DNA from 2 places in the Bradyrhizobium sp. UBA2491 genome. Region 2 is predicted to be linked to the other one. Evidence: riboswitches for the same ligand, from Rfam matches in the RefSeq annotation. Region 2 holds a riboswitch; the other holds the start of a gene.
What was found. Region 2 has a riboswitch for glycine ahead of B2W55_RS16885 (D-amino acid dehydrogenase). Riboswitches for the same ligand answer to the same signal wherever they lie in the genome.

Region 1 (10,343 bases), on a different contig from region 2:
GGGATGTGGCGGCCGACCGGGGTCTGGCGCTTGAACTGGCCGGCGAAGCGGCGATCCCGCGTCAGCGCCTGCCACAGGATCCGCTCGGCATCGGTCGGGTTGCGGCGGAGCAGCCGGGCGAGGCCGCGCACCGTGCTGGAATTGTCGGCGACGGCACCGCCCTGGCCCTGCTCGGCAAGCAGCGCCCGCAGCCGGGTCGCCTGGGCGCCGTCGAGCACCCCGCCCTTGGCCGGGCCCTTGCGCCCCTCGGCGATCGCCATCACCACCCCGTGCAGCGTGTGCATGTCCTGCTTGGTCGGGTCCATCCGCGTGAAGATGTTGCGCAGGTTCACCAGCATGGTGTCGCGCTTCTCGGCCGGCCGCAGGAACTCGACCTTGTCGAGCTCGGCGACCAGGTTGTCGAAGAACGCCTGCATCTGGTGCTGGGAAGCGGGCTCGGATCGTTCCGGCATTGCGAACGGCAACACGCCCGCGGTCGAGAGCTTGAACCATTCATAGCCCATCAACAGCACCGCCTGCGCCAGGTTGAGCGAGGCGAAGCCCGGGTTGACCGGATAGGTGATGATGCGGTTGGCGAGCGCGACCTCCTCATTGGTCAGGCCGGAACGCTCCCGTCCGAATAGGATGCCAGCCCCGCCGCCCGATGCGACATGGCGGACGATCTCGGCTGCCGCGCCTTCCGGCCCGACCACCGGCTTGGCCTGGTCATGGGCGCGGGCGGTGGTCGCGAACACCAGCGTGAGGTCGGCGATCGCCTGCTCGACGGTGTCGAACAGTTCGACGGAACCGATGATGTGGTCGGCCCCGGCCGCCGCACGTTGCGCGGCGACATTCGGCCAGCCGTCGCGCGGATTGACGATGCGCATCCGCGTCAGCGCGAAATTGCCCATCGCGCGCGCGGCCATGCCGATGTTCTCGCCAAGCTGCGGCTCGACCAAAATGACGACGGGACCGGCAAGGTCGTGCCCTGCCTTGGTCTTGTCGGTGCCGGACATCTCACTTCACTTTCTGATTCAACGTCTGAAGATTTTGAATCAGCTTCCGAAGCGGCTGATTCAAAATCTATACAGGTCCCCCGAACCAGCTTTTCACCGGTTTTGTGCGAGACCATTTTCCCCAAGCAGATAACAGGGTTAGCGGCGTTTGCGAATCCGCAATCGGAATCCCGGGCGCACGGCGCGAAGGCCGCCGCTTGCGCGCGCTTGGCCTTCGGATAGGCTATCAACCACAACCAAAGCGAAGCTGTAAAGGCACGCTTGAGACGCCGGTTGAACGGCGAGGCACCTTGGGGGGACGACAATGCGGGGCAGATGGACGCTGGCAATTCTGGGCGCGGTCTTGATCGTGGCGGGCGGCCTGCTCGCCCATTTCACACAGACCGCGGGCGGCATCCGGATCGAGGATGTCAGGTTCAAGGGCGCCAAGGGCAACACCATGAGCGCCCTGCTCTACATCCCGCCGAATGCCACGGCGCAGATCCCGGCGCCGGGCATCCTGGCCGTCCACGGCTACATCAATTCGCGCGAGACCCAGGACGGCTTCGCCATCGAGTTCGCCCGCCGCGGCTATGTGGTGCTGGCACTGGACCAGACCGGCCATGGCTACAGCGATCCGCCCTCCTTCGCCAACGGGTTTGGCGGCCCCGACGGGCTGGCCTATCTCCGCAGCCTGCAAATTGTCGACAAGGACAATATCGGGCTCGAGGGCCATTCGATGGGCGGCTGGACCGTGCTGGCCGCGGCGGCCGCGATGCCCAACGACTACAAGTCGATGGTGCTGGAGGGCTCGTCCACCGGCAAGCCGTTCGCTGCCGAGGGCACCACCTCATGGCCGCGCAACACCGCGCTGGTGTTCGCCCAGTATGAGGAATTCCCCGACCTGATGTGGGGCGTTCAGCTCGCCCGCGACGTCACCACGAGCCCTAAGCTCTGGGCGCTGTTCGGCACCCAGGCCGCGGTCGAGCCCGGCAAGGTCTATGGCGATCCGGCGGCTGGCACGGCGCGGGTGCTCTACACCCCCGCGATGACCCATCCAGCCGAACACATCTCGCATGAGGCGATCGGCTACAGCCTCGACTGGTTCGCCAAGACCCTGAAGGGCGGCACCCCGCGTCCGGTCGACGACCAGATCTGGTTCCGCAAGGAGATCGGCACGCTGATCGCCCTGATCGGTTTCGTTGCCCTCGTCATCGGGACGTTCGACGGGCTGCTGGAAGCGCCGATGTTCTCCCGCCTGCGGCTACCGGCGGTTGCCGACGGCACCATGCCGCCACATGAGGCCGCCAAAGGCCGGCGCTGGACCACGGCGTTGATCCTGTCCGCCTTCATCCCGGCGCTGACCTATTATCCGGCCTTCGCGCTCGGCGGCACGCTCGTAACCCCGAGCGCATTCCTGCCACAGGGCATCACCAACCAGATCCTGGTCTGGGCCGTCATCAACCTGCTGATCACGCTGGCCCTGATGCGGTTCGCGCCGAAGCGCGCCAGCCGGGCCGGCCTGGTCGGTCAATCCGTCGTGATCGCGGTAGCCTCGGTCGCGGTGGGTTACGCCGCGCTCTGGCTGGCCGACCTCGCCTTCAAGATCGACTTCAGGTTCTGGATCGTCGCACTCAAATTGATGAGCGCGAAGCAATTCCTCATCTTCCTGATCTATCTGATTCCGTTCACGGCGTTTTTCGTCGTGGCGCTGCACGTGCTGCACCGGAATTTCTCGACCATGGGCGCGCCGCGCGCGGGGCTCTATCTGACCAACATCCTGGCGCTGACGCTCGGGTTCATCGTGCTGCTGGTGCTGCAATACGGCACGCTTTGGCTGACAGGAAAGCTGTTCAACCCGGTGCCGGACCCCGGATTCGTGCCGCTCTCGACCATCGTGGCGATCCAGTTCGTGCCGCTGCTGGCGATCGTCGCCGTGATCGCGACCTTCACCTGGCGGCGCACGGGATCGAGCCTGCCGGGGGCCCTGATCGCCGGCCTGTTCGTGACCTGGTACGTCGTCGCTGGGACCGCCACGCAGGTCCCGTTTTAGCTGAAAAGATGGGCTTAAAGTGCATACCCCCTCCGCTTCCGCCCGCCCCCGGGCGGTGCTATAGCGCAGGCGTATTCCACCATCCCGCCGTCAAAAGCGCGCTGTTCCCAAGAGGGCCTCTCCGTCATGGCAAAAATCAAGGTATCCAATCCCGTCGTCGAGCTCGATGGCGACGAGATGACCCGGATCATCTGGCAGTACATCAAGGACAAGCTGATCAACCCGTTCCTGGATGTCGAACTGCTCTACTTCGATCTGGGCATGGAATACCGCGATGAGACCAACGACCAGGTCACCATCGACGCCGCCGAAGCCATCAAGAAGGTCGGCGTCGGCGTCAAATGCGCCACCATCACCCCCGACGAGGCCCGGGTGAAGGAGTTCGGCCTGAAGCAGATGTGGAAGTCGCCGAACGGCACCATCCGCAACATCCTCGGCGGCGTGATCTTCCGCGAGCCGATCATCTGCAAGAACGTGCCGCGCCTGGTTCCCGGCTGGACCAAGCCGATCATCATCGGCCGCCACGCCTATGGCGACCAGTACCGCGCCACCGACATCAAGTTCCCGGGCAAGGGCACGCTGTCGCTGAAGTTCGTCGGCGAGGACGGCACCGTGATCGAGCGCGAAGTGTTCAAGGCGCCCGGCGCCGGCGTCGCGATGGAGATGTACAATCTCGACGACTCCATCATCGATTTCGCCCGCGCATCGCTGAACTACGGCCTGCTGCGCAACTACCCGGTCTATCTCTCGACCAAGAACACCATCCTCAAGGTCTATGACGGCCGCTTCAAGGACATCTTCCAGGACGTCTACGACCGCGAATTCAAGAAGGAATTCGAGGCCAAGGGCCTGACCTACGAGCACCGCCTGATCGACGACATGGTCGCCTCGGCGTTGAAATGGTCCGGCGGCTATGTCTGGGCCTGCAAGAACTACGACGGCGACGTGCAGTCCGACACTGTGGCCCAGGGCTACGGCTCGCTCGGCCTGATGACCTCGGTGCTGCTCACCCCGGACGGCAAGACGGTGGAAGCCGAAGCCGCGCACGGCACGGTGACCCGACACTACCGCGAGCACCAGAAGGGCAAGGAGACCTCGACCAATTCGATCGCGTCGATCTTCGCCTGGACCCGTGGTCTCGCCCACCGCGCCAAGCTCGACAACAATCCGGAACTCGCCAAATTCGCGACCACGCTGGAGAAGGTCTGCGTCTCGACCGTCGAAGAGGGCTACATGACCAAGGACCTCGCGCTCCTGGTCGGCGCCGACCAGCGCTGGCTCTCGACCACCGGATTCCTCGACAAGGTATCCGACAACCTCGTGAAGGCGATGGCCGGCTAAGCCCGCCGTTTCCGGACGATCTCGACGAGCGTGACCATGGCCCTACTCAAAGCCGTGACGATCGCCTCGTTGCTCGCAACGGGATCGGCGGCCTGGGCCGCCGATACCCTGCCCGACGCCGTGGCGGCGCCGGGCGAGACCGCAGTGCTGTCAGTCCACGCCGAAGGCCTGCAAGTCTATGAGTGCAAGCCGGTCACCGACGGCAAGCTCGCCTGGTCGTTTCGCGAACCGATCGCGACCCTGATCGCCGACGGCCGAACCATCGGACGGCACTATGCCGGACCGAACTGGGAGCATGTCGACGGCAGCGCCATCACCGGACGCACCACCGGTACAGCGCCGGGTGTGGCGCCCTCCGACATTCCCTGGCTGAAGCTTGCGGTGATCTCCCGTCGCGGCGAAGGCGTGCTCACCGGCATCTCGACCGTGCAGCGGATCAACACCGCGGGCGGCGAGCTCAGCGGCGCCTGCGACAAAGCGGGCGCGCTGAGGAGCGCGCCCTACTCGGCCGATTACGTCTTCCTTCGCAAGGACTGAGGTCAGCGCCGATCAGGCGCCAGCCATCGCTTGCTCGATCGCCGACAGCGCGGCATCGGCCTTGGCGCCGTCGGGGCCGCCGGCCTGCGCCATGTCGGGCCGGCCGCCGCCGCCCTTGCCGCCGAGCACCTCGGAGCCCTTGCGCACCAGTTCGACCGCATTGAAGCGCGAGGTCAGGTCCGCTGTGACGCCCACCACGATGCCGGCCTTGCCGTCCTCGGTGACGCCGACGATCGCGACCACGCCGGAGCCGATCTGCTTCTTGCCGTCATCGACCAGGCTCTTCAGATCCTTGGTCTCGACGCCCTCGACCGCGCGCGCGAGCAGCTTGACATTGCCGACCTCGCGAACGCCGGAGGCGGCGCCGTTCGATGCACCGCCGCCGCCCATCGCGAGCTTCTTGCGGGCATCCGAGAGGTCGCGCTCGAGCTTCTTGCGTTCCTCCATCAGCGCGGCGATGCGCGCCGGCACGTCCTCCACCGTGGTGCGCAGCTCCTGCGCCGCGGTCTTGGCCAGCACCATCGTATCGTTGGCGTGCTTGCGCGCGTGGCGCCCGGTCAGTGCCTCGATGCGGCGGACGCCGGACGCCACCGCGCTCTCGCTGGTCACCGAGATCAGGCCGATGTCGCCGGTGCGGCGGACATGGGTGCCGCCGCACAGTTCGACCGACCAGCCAAGTGCATTCTGGCCGTGCTCGCGGGCGCTCTTGCCCATCGAGACGACGCGGACCTCGTCGCCATATTTTTCGCCGAACAGCGCGCGCGCCCCGGCCTCGCGGGCGTCGTCGACACCCATGATGCGGGTGGTGACCTCGTCATTCTCCAGCACGACGTCGTTGGCGATGTCCTCGACCCGGGCGAGCTCTTCCGCCGTGATCGGCTTCGGATGCACGAAATCGAACCGCAGGCGATCGGGCGCGACCAGCGAGCCGCGCTGTGCGATGTGATCGCCGAGCACCTGGCGCAGCGCCTCGTGCAGCAGATGGGTCGCCGAGTGATTGGCGCGGATCGACGAACGCCTGGCGTGATCGACCTCGAGTTGCAGAGCGGTGCCGACGTTCAGCGTGCCCTGCTCCACGGTACCGACATGCACGAACAGATCGCCGGCCTTCTTCTGCATGTCGGTGACGCGGAATTTGACACCCTCGCCCGTCAGCACGCCGATATCGCCGACCTGGCCACCCGACTCGGCGTAGAACGGGGTCTGGTTCAGCACGATCGCGCCGCTCTCGCCGGCCTTGAGGCCATCGACCTCGGCGCCGTCCTTGACCAGCGCCGTCACCACGCCTTCCGCGCTCTCGGTCTCGTAGCCGAGGAATTCGGTCGCGCCGAGCTTCTCGCGCAACGGGAACCAGATCGCCTCGGTCGCCGCCTCACCGGAGCCTGCCCAGGAGGCGCGCGCCTTCTCGCGCTGGCGGTTCATCGCGTCGGTGAATGATGCCTGGTCGACGCTGATGCCGCGCGACTTCAGCGCGTCCTGCGTCAGGTCGAGCGGGAAGCCGTAGGTGTCGTACAGCGTGAACGCGGTGTCGCCGTCGAACATATCGCCCTTCTTGAGGCCGGCGCTCTTCTCATCCAGAATCGAAAGACCGCGCACCAGCGTCTTGCGGAAGCGCGTCTCCTCCAGTTGCAGCGTTTCCTCGATCAGCTTCTCCGCGCGCACCAGGTCGGGATAGGCCTGGCCCATCTCGCGGACCAGCGCCCAGACCAGGCGATGCATCAGCGGCTCGCTTGCGCCGAGCAACTGCGCATGGCGCATCGCGCGGCGCATGATCCGGCGCAGCACGTAGCCGCGGCCCTCGTTCGACGGCAGCACGCCGTCGGCGATCAGGAACGCCGACGAGCGCAGATGGTCGGCGATCACCCGGTACGACGCCACGTTCTGCTCGTTCGGCCCATGGCCGAGGGCCGACGCGGTCGCGTCGATCAAATGGCGGAACAGATCGGTCTCGAACACACTCTCGACGCCCTGCAGGATGCAGGCCATGCGCTCCAGCCCCATGCCGGTGTCGATCGAGGGACGCGGCAGCGCCACGCGCTCCTCCTTCGTCACCTGCTCGTACTGCATGAACACCAGGTTCCAGAATTCGAGGAAGCGATCGCCGTCCTCCTCCGGGCTGCCCGGAGGTCCGCCCCAGATGTGCTCACCGCGGTCGATGAAAATCTCGGAGCACGGACCGCACGGGCCGGTGTCGCCCATCGCCCAGAAATTGTCCGAGGTCGCGATGCGGATGATGCGGTCGTCCGAGAAGCCCGCGATCTTCTTCCAGTAGCCGGCCGCCTCGTCGTCGGTGTGGTAGACGGTGACGAGCAGCTTGTCTTTCTTGAGCCCGAAATCCTTGGTGATCAGGTTCCAGGCGAGTTCGATCGCGCGCTCCTTGAAGTAATCGCCGAACGAGAAGTTGCCGAGCATCTCGAAGAAGGTGAGATGGCGCGCGGTGTAGCCGACATTGTCGAGATCGTTGTGCTTGCCGCCGGCACGTACGCATTTCTGCGACGTCGTGGCGCGCTGATAGCCGCGCTTCTCGACGCCGGTGAAGACGTTCTTGAACTGCACCATGCCGGCATTGGTGAACATCAGGGTCGGGTCGTTGCGCGGAACCAGCGGCGACGACGCCACGATCTCGTGGCCGTTCTCCTTGAAGAAGTTCAGAAATGTCGACCTGATGTCGTTGACGCTGCTCATGTTCATCCAATCGGAAAAAGGGGCCGGCCAGCCGCAAAGAGGCGTCATTTTCCGGCCGAACGCTTTTAGACATTGCCAGCTGCGGTGTCCAGAAACTGTGCAGGCGGATCATGGGCTTGCCGCGACAGCACAAAGCCCATTGGATAGTTGTTGCAGCTGCGTTGACAGTCTTGGTGGCGCCGTGTTTTCTACCTACCTCTAACCCGTCACGTCGGGAGAGACCGGCCTTACCGCCGGCGCCGAAGGAGCAACCGCCCCGGAAACTCTCAGGCAAAAGGACCGCGTGACGTCTGACATCTGGAAAGAGGCGCTGGGGTTCTCCCCGATGCGTCCGCCGACGGGATAATACTCTCAGGCACAGCGACAGATGGGGCTTTCTGCTGGTTTCTCAAGGGGAAATGGGTCCCCGCGGGAACCGCGAGGGCCCTGTGATGCTTGTGCGCGAAACTTCCCCGCTGAAACAGACCCCGCTGCACGCGCTGCATCTGGCACGCGGCGCCAAGATGGTGCCGTTCGCCGGCTACGACATGCCGGTGCAATACACGGCCGGCGTGCTGAAGGAGCATCTGCACACCCGCAAGGATGCCGGCCTGTTCGACGTCTCCCACATGGGACAGCTCGTGCTGAAGGCCAGATCCGGCAAGGTCGGCGACGCCGCGCTGGCGCTGGAAAAACTGGTGCCGCAGGACATTGTCGGCATCGCGCCGGGACGGCAGCGCTACGCGCAATTCACCAATCACGACGGCGGCCTGCTCGACGACCTGATGGTCGCGAATTTCGGCGATCATTTGTTCCTGGTGGTCAATGCCGCCTGCAAGGCAGAGGACGAGGCGCATCTGCGCGCGCATCTCTCCGATGTCTGCGAGATCGTGTCGCTGGCTGACCGCGCGCTGATCGCGCTGCAAGGTCCGAAGGCCGAATCGGCACTGGCGAAACTTTGTGCAGATGTCAGTTCGATGAAATTCATGGACGCCGGCCCCCGCCGCGTCGCCGACATCGATTGTTTCGTCTCCCGCTCCGGCTATACCGGCGAGGACGGCTTTGAAATCTCCGTGCCCGCCGACAAAGCCGAAGCCCTGGTTACCGCGCTGCTCGACAATCCCGACGTGCTGCCGATCGGGCTTGGCGCCCGCGACAGCCTGCGGCTCGAGGCCGGGCTCTGCCTCTACGGCCACGACATCGACACCACGACCACGCCGGTCGAAGGCGCGCTGGAATGGTCGGTGCAGAAAGTCCGCCGCGGCGGCAGCGCCCGCGCCGGTGGCTTCCCCGGCGCCGACAAGATCCTAAGCCAATTCGCACAAGGCGCATCGCGCCGCCGCGTCGGCCTCAGGCCGGAGGGCCGCGCGCCAGTGCGCGAAGGCGCCTTGCTGTTCGCCGACCCGACCTCGACCGAGCCAATCGGCAAGGTGACCTCGGGTGGCTTCGGCCCGAGCCTCAATGCGCCGGTTGCGATGGGCTATCTGCCCACCGCCCTGTCCGCGCTGGACACCATTGTTTTCGCCGAAGTGCGCGGCCAGCGGCTGCCGCTCAAGGTCGCCGCCACGCCCTTCGTCCCCAACACCTACAAACGCTAAACGCCAGAGGATCTCCATGACGACGCTGTACACGTCCGACCACGAATGGCTCCGCATCGAGGGCGACGTCGCCACGATCGGGATCACCGACTACGCGCAGTCGCAGCTCGGCGACGTCGTGTTCGTCGAACTGCCCAAGGTCGGCCGCAGCCTGAAGAAGGCCGAGGCCGCCGCCGTCGTCGAATCCGTCAAGGCCGCCTCCGACGTCTACGCGCCGATCACCGGCGAGGTGATCGAGGTCAACGAGGCGCTGGCCGCCGAGCCTGCCCTGGTCAATTCGGATGCCGGCGGTAAGGCCTGGTTCTTCAAGCTGAAGATCGCTGACAAGAGCGAACTCGGTGGCCTGATGGACGAGGCCGCCTACGCCGCCCACACCGCCTGAGAGAATGAAACAGATTGCGACCACACACTCACTGTCATCGTCCGGCCTTGTGCGTAATTGCGCACTTGGACCGGGCGATCCAGTACGCCGCGCCCCTTCAGCTTAATCGCTGACGTCCCGGCGTACTGGATACCCCGCATTCGCGGAGTATGACGGCTGACAATGAGGACCACGCCATGAACGCGCCTTTCAAGCCGATCAACGAAGCCGCCACCGATTTCGTCCGCCGACACATCGGACCATCGCCGCGCGACATCAACGCGATGCTGGAGACGGTCGGCGCCGCGAGCTTGCAGGCGCTGATGAACGAGACGCTGCCAGCCTCGATCCGGCAGAAGGCGCCGCTCGATCTCGGCCGCGCGTTGAGCGAGACCGAGGCGCTCGCGCATATGAGCGAGCTCGCCGCGCAGAACCAGACCTTCACGTCGCTGATCGGCCAGGGCTATTCCGGCACCATCCTGCCTCCGGTGATCCAGCGCAACATCCTGGAGAACCCGGCCTGGTACACGGCGTACACGCCGTATCAGCCGGAGATCAGCCAGGGCCGGCTCGAAGCCCTGTTCAACTTCCAGACCATGATCTGCGACCTCACCGGGCTCGACGTCGCCAACGCCTCGCTGCTCGATGAAGCGACGGCGGCAGCGGAAGCGATGGCGCTCGCCGAGCGCCACTCGCAGGTCAAGGCGAAGGTATTCTTCGTCGACAAGGAGGTGCATCCGCAGACGCTCGCCGTGATGCGCACGCGCGCCGCCCCGCTGGGCTGGGCGCTGGTGGTCGGCGATCCCCTGACCGAG
Region 2 (10,343 bases):
CGCCGTGAAGAAGCGCGTCCTCTCCGCGAGCGTATCGGAGACCAGCCTGGTCTGCTGCTTCTGCAGATCCAGTATCGCTGCAAGTTCGAGCTGCCCCGCGATCGAGCGTTCGCTGTTGCGCCGGCCGACCGCACCGACGAAGCAGATGAAGGGCACCGACAGCGCCAACAGCAATGCAGCAAGGTGCGCTGCCGGTTCCGGTTGAAGCGCCAACCATATCGAAGGCGGGGCAACACCGCACACGACGGTCGCCACCAGGCCTGGGAAGAAAGGGCCGGCGGTGTAAGCGGAAGCGGCGAGCAGGCTGATCAAGCCCCAGAACGGGATCATGACGGAAGCGATCGTCGCCTGCTTGTAGAGCAGGATCGGGCCCAATCCCCACGCCGCGCCGCGCGCACCCGACGCAATGGCCCGCGCCCAGCCCCACCCAAGCAACTCCGCGTCGGGCGGATTGCGCGAATGGAACAGCCGGTCCAGCGTCGTGAGGAAGGCGTCGGAAGCCGCAACGGCCGATAACCACAATAGCGGCCGCTGCCCGCTATCGACACCGACGAACAAAACGCACAGGCCGATGATGAGGACCGCTCCAAGCGTGGAGGACCCCACGACGAAGCGCCTGCTGGTGTGCGCGCGGTAGAGCGCCCTGATGCGACCGTAGCCGATCTCGTCGCGATGGTCGCTGCGCCGAAATTGGTAGGTCAGATCAGACCGCTCTGGATCGCTTTCGCGACTGCCGCCGTTCGATTGTTCGCGTCGAGACGAATGAAGATCTGTCGCCAATGCATCCTCACCGTATTCTCTGAGATCTTTAGTCGATCGGCGATCTGCTTGTCGCTTTGACCGTCGCGCGCGAGCGTCACGACTTCCCATTGCCGCGCGGGCAGGACGTCGAGCGGAGCGGATTGCGCCTCGAGGTCGAACACGATCTGACCATCGAAGATCCTGCCGATGGCGTCCTGGAGCGAATTCGCGCTGCGCTCCTTTGACAGGCACGCAACTCCGCCCAACTGCCTCATCTTGATCGCAACCTCCGGCGTCAGGTCGGCGCAAAGCAATCCAATGGCAACGTCCGGCCACTGCCGGCGCACGTCCTGCAACAGCGAGATGCCGTCTCCGTCGGACAGCCGCCGATCGGCAAGGACGAAGTCGATATCGCGATTGTCATTGAGCAGTTCGAGCGCTGCCGCGTATCCCGAGGCCGTACAGACCGTCAGACCCGGCTCGATCTCCGCGAGCAGGCGCTGCAAGCCATCGCGATAGATTGGATGATCGTCGACGAAGAGTATCGTGGGCATGGAACATCCCGGGGTCGACGTCGGCGCTCGCCTGCATCTCCGACGCTTGAAGTCGATACCTGCTGTTTTCGGTAGGTTGACGTCAATGCACCGATTATTCAAATTAAATTCGAAATTAACCCGATCCTATTCTCGTAATTTTTTCTGCGGACGTTGGCACTGCATTGCAGGCTCAGCGCGGCTGCCGGCGACTCTCAATTGCAAACCCGATGCGGAAGCAACGGGCACGGCCCCGATATTCAATCATGGTGGGAGACATTTTCATGAAGAAGATATTCGTCGTGAAGAAGATTTTTGTCATCAGGACATTTGGAGCGATCGTGGCATCCACGCTGCTCGGGGCCGCAGCGGCGGATGCCTCGCCGTTTTCCGACCAGTTCAACGGCACAACGCTCAACCCCGGCTGGACGGTGACATCTCCGAACCCGGCGTCGAGCGTCGCCCTCGACGGATCCGGTCATCTGGTGATCACCGCCTCCTATCAGAATGGCGGCTCCGATCTATTCACGGGCAGCAATTACAATGCGCCCGTCATCCTGCAATCCGTCGATCCCAACGCGAACTACACGATCACGACATCGCTGTCGTTCAACCCGACCAACAACTACCAGGGCGCGGGCATCCTGCTTGCGACGACGACAAGTCCGTTCACGAGCGCTCTTCAGTTCAATCGAATTGTCGAACGAGCGTTCTATCCCAATGGCGGCGGAAGCATCGTCGAAGGCGCCGGCGGCTCGAACGCCTATTCGAGCGGCACGATCTACCTCGAAGTCTCCAAGGTCGGGAACGTCTACACATCCGCTTACAGCAGCAACGGAATCAACTGGACGACGCTGGGGTCTGAAACAAACACCACGGCCTACACCGAGATCGGCCTGTTCACGCTCCGTCAGCCCTGGGACGGCGTAGCACTCGATTCAGTGGCTTCGTTCGACTCGTTCAACGTCACCAGCGCCGTTCCCGAGCCTTCTACCTGGGCGATGATGATCCTCGGACTGTGCGGCCTCGGTTTGCTTGCCGCACGACGCAGGCAGCCGATCGGCATCGCCGCCGACTGACATCGCCGCTGCAAGTCAGACAAGCCCCGCCGGATTCGGCGGGGTCACGGCTTTGCCGTGTCGTCGGCACGAATGTGGCTCGTTCGCTGCCGGCGCCGATTGGGGGACGCGCACGGACGCCTCGGGCGCCTATGCGAACCCCAGTCCGAGCCGCCTCTCCCGCTTCCAGATTACATGGCACGCATGCCGCTCGCCGTCGATGGCGAGGTCGAAATGGTCGGGAAACCACAGCGGCGAATTCACTTCGATGCAGGCGCCATGGGGCGAGAGATTTCGGACCGTGCAGGGAATCGTCGTGCTGCCGAACTCGATCGCGCCGGACTTGAAGACGCGGCGGCGAGCGTCGGCACGCCGATCGGTGGTCGGCAATGCCTGTTGTGTGCTGGCTGATGTGGGCCTTTGATGGTCGTCGGCCATGACCCTGTCACGTCACGGTAGGTACTTGAGTTGCGGTGAAGTTACGACGCAATGCTAACGAGAACCTTAAGACTGGCCTCATTGAGTTGGCATGCCAGGAGGCCGCCGCGATCTGAGCGCGGTACTTGCGGTATCGCGATGCCTAGATCACCTCATCGTGTCCTCCGGCGACGCCGATTCAACCTGACCTCATCGCGCGGCCGGCGAACGACGTCGCCAAAGAAAAATGGCCGGGGCGACGCCCGGCCATTCGTGTTCGTGAAGCCGCAAGCCTATTCGGACTTGTCGATATTCCAGAAGATCGGCGTCGCCGGGCCGTCAAGCACGCCGGACAGCGACTTCCGCCACGCGCTCGGGCCCTGATACTGACCGAGCGGGATGTAGATGACCTGGTCGTAGGCCTCCTTCTGGATATCCGCCGCGATCTTCTTCTGATCGTCGAGCGACGTCGCGCGGACGAAGGCATCCTTCAGCTGTTCGATCTTCGGATCGTCGGCCCAGCCGAACCATCCGCCATTCTTGCCCTGGCCGCCGATCGAGAGATTGGCGATCGGGTTGGAGACGTCGGCGCTGACCCAGTTGGTGAAGAACATATTCCAGCCGCCGTCCTTCGGAGGCTTCTGGCTGGCGCGGCGGGTCACGACGGTCTGCCAGTCGGTCGCCTGCAGGTCGACCTTGAAGCCGGCGTCACGCAGCTGCTGCGCGACGACGACGGGCTGCGCCTTGAGCGTGGTGACATCGCCGGGCGCCATGATGACGACCGGCGTGCCGTCATAGCCGGACTCGGCGAGCGCCTTCTTGGCCGCAGCCATGTCGCCGCCCTTCAACAACGTCTCGCCGCCGACATTGGTCGCGAACGGCGTATCGCAGATGAAGAAGGCGACGCAGGTCTTGTAATATTTGGGATTGCCGACCAGCGCGTCGAGCACCTGCTTCTGGTTGATCGCCATCAGCGCCGCCTGGCGAACCTTGATGTTGTCGAACGGCGGATAGAGGAAGTTCATGCGGCCGAGCGTCTGGAAGCCGAACTTGTTCAGCGTCTCGACCTTGAGGTCCTTGTCGCCTTCGAGGATCGGCAACATGTCGAACGACGGGTTCTCCAGGAAATCGATGTCGCCGGACTGCAACGCATTCATCGCGGTCTGGGCATCGGCCATGGTGACCCACTCGACGCGGTCGACCTTCACGACCTTGCCGCCCGCGGTCCAGCTCGCCGGCTCCTTGCGCGGCACGTAGTCCTTGTTCTTGACGTAGACCGCCTTCACGCCCGGCTGGAATTCCGCCTGGACGAATTTGAACGGGCCCGAGCCGATCTGCTCCGGAATCGGCTTGTCCGGCGGCGTTTCGGCCAGTCGCTTCGGCATCATGAAGGCGACACGCGACGACGGCTTGCCGATCGAATCCAGCACCAGGCCGTAGGGCTCCTTCAGCTTCAGCGTGATCGTCTTCGCATCGGTGGCCTCGAGGCTCGCCGTGAAGTCCATCAGCTTCTGGCCCATGCCGTCGACCTTGGCCCAGCGCTTCAGCGAAGCGACGCAATCCTCGGCAGTCACCGGCGTGCCGTCGTGCCACTTCAGCCCGTCGCGCAGCGTGAACGTGTAGGTGAGCTTGTCGTCGGACACCTTCCAGTCCGCCATCTGCGGCTGGATCTTGAAGTTGGAGTCGGTCGCCACCAGCGTGTCGTAGACCATGTAACCATGGTCTCGCGTGATGTAGGCCGTGGTCAGGATCGGATCGATGACGCGCAGATCCGAATGCATCACCGCGGTGATGGTCTTGTCCGCGGCCATGGCCTGTTGCGTAAACGATAGTTGCTGCGGCGCGAACGACAGCGCGACCGCCGTCAACGCCGCCGCGAACGTGCGGCGCTTCCAACGCGAGATAGGGAACATGGAATCTCTCCTGACGTGTAACTGGTCAAAGCCGGCTTATTCGTTATGCACGCGGTTCGTTATTTAGGCGAACTAACATGCTGTATGGCTTGTGAAATCGAGACTTGCACCAAGCGCAAAGCGCGTCAATCGGTTTCGGGCAGCATCAAACGTATACGAACGAATGAACGAGAAGCCTGGTGCATTTTGACTTTACAAAGTCGTCGCCTGAGCTTTTCGTGCGACACGCATGCGCGCAGGTACGGAATAAGCGCAGTCACGCGATCAGAACAACAAGAGAGAAACGACATGAACCCAGCCAACCTCCCCTTTGATTCCGAAGCCATGTTGCAAGGCCTGCGCGGCTGGGTGGAATGCGAGAGCCCGACCTGGGACGCTGCCGCGGTCGAGCGCATGCTCGATCTCGCCGCGCGCGAGATGGCGATCATGGGTGCGACGATCGAACGCATCGCGGGACGCCAGGGCTTCGCGGGCTGCGTGCGCGCCCGCTTTCCCCATCCCAAGCAAGGCCAGCCCGGCATCCTGATCGCCGGCCACCTCGACACCGTGCACCCGGTCGGCACCATAGAGAAGCTGAAGTGGCGGCGCGAAGGCGACAAATGCTTCGGGCCCGGCATCTTCGACATGAAGGGCGGCAACTATCTGTCGATCGAGGCCATCAGGCAACTCGCCCGCGCCTCCTTTACGACGCCGCTGCCGATCACCGTGCTGTTCACGCCAGATGAAGAGGTCGGCACGCCGTCGACCCGCGACATCATCGAGGCCGAAGCCGCACGCAACAAATATGTGCTGGTGCCCGAGCCCGGCCGGCCGAACAACGGCGTCGTCACCGGCCGCTACGCGATCGCGCGCTTCAATCTCGAAGCCACCGGCAAGCCGAGCCATGCCGGTGCGACGCTGTCCTCCGGTCGTTCCGCGATCCGGGAAATGGCCCGGCAAATCATCGCCATCGACGGCATGACCACCGACGACTGCACCTTCTCGGTCGGCGTCGTGCATGGCGGCCAGTGGGTCAATTGCGTTGCCACCACCTGCTCCGGCGAGGCGCTCAGCATGGCCAAGCGCCAGGCCGATCTCGACCGCGGCGTCGAGCGCATGCTGGCCCTGTCGGGCACCGCCAACGACGTGACCTTCAAGGTGACGCGCGGCGTCACGCGCCCGGTATGGGAGCCGGACGCCGGCACCATGGCGCTGTATGAAAAGGCAAAAGGCCTCGCGGCGGCGATGGGCTTCGATCTGCCGCACGGCAGCGCCGGCGGCGGATCGGACGGCAACTTCACCGGCGCGATGGGCATCCCAACCCTCGACGGGCTCGGCGTTCGCGGCGCTGATGCGCATACGCTCAACGAGCATATCGAAGTCGAGAGCCTCGCCGAGCGCGGCCGCCTGATGGCGGCACTGCTCGCAACGCTGGACTGACGTCGATTGCACTGCACAACACGTTGGCACTGCCGGACCGAAATTTAGCCTTGTCCAGTTTTGAGGCTTCGCCTACGGTCCGGCCGTCCAATACGACGATGCGGGAGAGATCGAGGCGACAACATCTGATGTTGTTGGCTTCGGCGCCGACGGAGCAACCGCCCCGGAAACTCTCAGGCAAAAGGACTGTATCGTCAGGACGATCTGGAGAGAGACGAACATGGCCGCACATCAAGGGCCATGACGTCCACCGAAGGGGATAGTTCGTGATCGGGCGCAGGCCCGATGCGGATCAAGCTCTCAGGTACCGTGACAGATGGGGCGCCGATGCCGGTTTCACCGGCGGTTCGGCGACTCTAACCCGCGGGAGCCTGAAGACCACCATGCCACACATCGCGATCATTGGCGCCGGCATCACCGGCGTGACGACGGCCTATGCCCTGCTCGAACGCGGCTACGAGGTGACGGTCCTCGACCGGCATCGCTACGCCGGGATGGAAACCTCGTTCGCCAATGGCGGACAGCTTTCGGCCAGCAACGCCGAAGTCTGGAACAGCGCCACGACCATTCTCAAGGGACTGCGCTGGATGCTCAGGAGCGACGCGCCGCTCCTGATGAATCCGAAGCCGAGCTGGCACAAATATTCCTGGATCGGCGAGTTCGTGGGTGGCATCGCGCGTTATCGCTCCAACACCATCGAGACCACGCGGCTCGCGATCGAAGCCCGCAAGCATCTGTTCTCGATCGCCCAACGCGAGAACATCGCCTTTGACCTCGAGCGCCGCGGCATCCTTCACGTCTATCACGACAAGGATGGCTTCGACGCGGGCCTGCGGGTCAACACGCTGCTGCAACAAGGCGGGCTCGATCGCCGGCCGGTAACGGCGGATGAAATCCGCGGCATCGAGCCGGCCCTACAAACCGCCTGCTATGGCGGCTTCTTCACGCCGTCGGATGCGACCGGCGATATCCACAAGTTCACGCGCGGCCTCGCCGATGCCTGCGCCCGCCGCGGCGCGAGCTTCGTCCACGAAGCTGATGTCGACACCATCGCGCGTGGTGATGATGGTTTTCGCATCGGCTGGAACGAAGCCGCCGCGCAGGACGCCGGCGTTGCGACGCGACACGACTTGCATGCCGACGGCATCGTGATTTGCGCCGGCGTGGCGAGCCGCCATTTCGCGGGCCTGCTCAACGACCGTGTCAATGTCTATCCGGTGAAGGGCTATTCGATCACCGTGCAACTCGATGCGCCGCGCAGCCGCGACGCCGCGCCGACCGTGAGCCTGCTCGACGAGGCCGCCAAGATCGTGACCAGCCGGCTCGGTGCCGATCGCTTCCGCGTCGCGGGCACGGCCGAGTTCAACGGCTTCAACCGCGACATCAGGGCCGATCGCATCCAGCCGCTGGTGGACTGGGTGCGGCATCATTTCCCAGGGATCGACACCTCGAAGGTCGTGCCATGGGCGGGCCTGCGCCCGATGATGCCGAACATGATGCCGGTGGTCCGCGCCGGACGGATTCCGGGCGTGTTCTACAACACCGGCCATGGCCATCTCGGCTGGACGTTGTCGGCCGCGACGGCACAGACGATCGCCGCGGCGATCGACGACTGGCGCGACCTCGACGCGCCTTCAATGGTGCCCTCACAGTGCGATGCGACCGAGACCGCACGCGCAGCTTTCCCCCAATAATCCGGCCGGAGAGGAAGAATATGAGCGTATTTGCGTGTGGCCAAGTCGGAATTCGCTGAGAAACGCCGTTTGACAAGGACTAGCGTTATGATGAGAAAAAGGCTTCAGCGCGGGAGGGGACAATGCGCATCGAGCTAGCGGGCACGCGCGGCAACGCGGTGCGTCGCGCGACCGTGGACGGCACGTATGTCGACGGCGGTCGTTTCCGCGAAGAAATATCCAAACTCGCCACCGGCGCGCATCGCGCTCACCTGCGCCGCTTCTCCGAAACGCTCAACGCTCTCGCTCATGCACCGGGCTTCACGAAAGGCGCGACATGACGACCGGGACGCTGACCAAGCCGGCGCAGATTGCCGCAGAGCTGTGCGCGGCCGTCGACCGAAACTTCGACGATCAGATCGCGTTCCTGTCGCGCATGGTCCAGTTCCGCAGCTTGCGTGGACAAGAAGCGCCGCAGCAACATTGGCTGGCCGAGCAATTCGCTAAGCGTCGCTACGACGTCGATACGTTCAGCCTTGCGGACGTCAACCTGATGAGCCATCCGAAGGCTGCACCAATGGACGGCATCGATCTTGCCGGATCGCAGCAGGTGGTTGCTACGCTCGACAGCAAAGGCAGTGGGCGCAGCCTGATCCTGCAAGGTCATATCGACGTGGTGCCGGAAGGGCCGGCTGACCTTTGGGACCAGCCGCCGTTCTCGGGCGCCGTGCAGAACGGCTGGATGTTCGGGCGTGGCGCGCAAGATATGAAGGCCGGCGTCTCGGCCATGATCTTCGCGCTCGATGCGATCCGCGACGCGGGGTATGCCCCGGCCGGGCGCATCCATCTGCAAACCGTGACCGAGGAAGAGAGCACCGGCAACGGCGCCTTGTCGACGTTGATGCGCGGCTATCGCGCCGACGCCTGCCTCATTCCCGAGCCGACCGGACATACGCTCACACGCGCCCAGGTCGGCGCCGTCTGGTTTCGGCTGCGTGTCCGCGGCACCCCGGTGCATGTCGCCTATTCCGAGTCCGGCACGAGCGCCATCCTGTCGGCGATGCATCTGGTGCGCGCATTTCAGGATTACACCAAGGCGCTCAATGCCCGGGCGCTCGACAACAGCTGGTTCCGCAACGTCAAGAACCCGATCAAGTTCAACGTCGGCATCATCAAGGGCGGCGATTGGGCGAGTTCGACCGCAGCCTGGTGCGAACTTGATTGCCGGCTCGGTCTGCTGCCGGGCGAAACGCCGCAGCAGGCGATGCGCGGCATCGAGGAATGCCTGACTGAGGCGCACAAGGCCGACGAGTTCCTGTCCGGCAATCCGGCGGAGCTGGTGTGGAGCGGTTTTCAGGCGGACGCAGCGGTGTGCGAACCGGGCAGCGAAGCGGAAGCAGCTCTGTCTGCGGCCCATCACTCCGTCTTCCAGGCTCCGATGCAAGAGCGCCTGTCGACGGCCGTCAACGACACCCGCTACTATTGCGTCGACTACGGCATCCCTGCCCTTTGTTATGGTCCTTACGGCATTGGCCCGCACGCGTTCAACGAACGCGTCGAGCTCGACAGTCTTCGCAAGACAACGCAGAGCATCGCACTGTTCGTGGCCAATTGGTGCGGCGTGACGAGAGCGTAAATCGACGTGCCGTTTCAGCTCGGTGGCACGTCACGACGAGTGCAATTCGAAATAGCAGCTTCAGACCAGGGAGGCCCCGACGGCCTGAACCGCGCCTTGATATAACGTCGCCATTGGCACAGTATTTGCCTGCAAATTCATCACGTTCGCGCTAGCTTGAGACGAGACGCAGAAGCGCATGAGACACATCACGGGGACACCATGAGTATGATGCGGCCCAGCCTTCGCTTCGCACCATTAGACGGCAGGAGATAGCAGCGATGATCGGCTATCTCATCCGCCGCATCCTCGCCGCCATTCCCGTGATGGGCGTGGTGGCGCTGTTCGTGTTCCTGTTGCTGCGGCTGACGCCGGGCGACCCGGCGGCGATCCTCGCCGGCGACAATGCGACACCGGAACAGCTCGATCGCATCCGCACCTCGCTTGGTCTCAACGAGCCGATCTACATCCAGTTCTACACCTGGGTCGCCAAGCTGCTGCATGGCGACCTTGGCGTCTCCCTGATCTCGAACAAGCCGATCCTCGAGATGATCGGGCCGCGCCTCGAGCCGTCGATCTCGGTCGCGCTCGCCACCATCATCCTCTCGATCCTGGTGGCGGTGCCGCTCGGCGTGATCGCGGCGTGGAAGCACGGCACCTGGATCGACCGCTGCGTGATGGGGCTGTCGGTGCTCGGCTTCTCGGTGCCGGTGTTCGTGATCGGCTACGTGCTGATCCAGGTGTTTGCGATCTACCCGTTCCGCTGGGTGCCGGTGCAGGGCTTCAAGAGCATCTCGGCCGGCTTCGGTCCGTTCTTCGAGCGCATCATCCTGCCGACCTGTACCCTCTCCTTCATCTATGTCGCGCTGATCGCGCGCATGACGCGCGCCTCGATGCTCGACGTGCTGGGCGAGGATTACGTGCGCACGGCGCGGGCCAAGGGCATCGGCGAGACCGGCGTGCTGCTGCGCCAT

Region 1: another riboswitch for glycine. It lies ahead of gcvT (glycine cleavage system aminomethyltransferase GcvT); the one in region 2 lies ahead of B2W55_RS16885 (D-amino acid dehydrogenase).

What each region holds. Positions count from the first base shown of each region.
Region 1 covers NZ_DDOP01000041.1:36,862-47,204, reverse strand. The annotation lists gene B2W55_RS13010 (TrmJ/YjtD family RNA methyltransferase) at 1-995, opposite strand, end outside; gene B2W55_RS13005 (alpha/beta hydrolase family protein) at 1,300-3,027, shown strand; gene B2W55_RS13000 (NADP-dependent isocitrate dehydrogenase) at 3,154-4,368, shown strand; gene B2W55_RS12995 (DUF3455 domain-containing protein) at 4,405-4,905, shown strand; gene alaS (alanine--tRNA ligase) at 4,918-7,590, opposite strand; glycine riboswitch at 7,792-7,882, shown strand; gene gcvT (glycine cleavage system aminomethyltransferase GcvT) at 8,022-9,167, shown strand; gene gcvH (glycine cleavage system protein GcvH) at 9,184-9,549, shown strand; gene gcvP (aminomethyl-transferring glycine dehydrogenase) at 9,726-10,343, shown strand, end outside.
Region 2 covers NZ_DDOP01000050.1:74,943-85,285, reverse strand. The annotation lists gene B2W55_RS16915 (ATP-binding response regulator) at 1-780, opposite strand, end outside; gene B2W55_RS16910 (response regulator transcription factor) at 699-1,397, opposite strand; gene B2W55_RS16905 (PEP-CTERM sorting domain-containing protein) at 1,460-2,353, shown strand; gene B2W55_RS16900 (PilZ domain-containing protein) at 2,483-2,770, opposite strand; gene B2W55_RS16895 (ABC transporter substrate-binding protein) at 3,043-4,662, opposite strand; gene B2W55_RS16890 (M20/M25/M40 family metallo-hydrolase) at 4,951-6,081, shown strand; glycine riboswitch at 6,173-6,280, shown strand; glycine riboswitch at 6,284-6,399, shown strand; gene B2W55_RS16885 (D-amino acid dehydrogenase) at 6,465-7,775, shown strand; gene B2W55_RS16880 (hypothetical protein) at 7,898-8,095, shown strand; gene B2W55_RS16875 (ArgE/DapE family deacylase) at 8,092-9,390, shown strand; gene B2W55_RS16870 (ABC transporter permease) at 9,651-10,343, shown strand, end outside.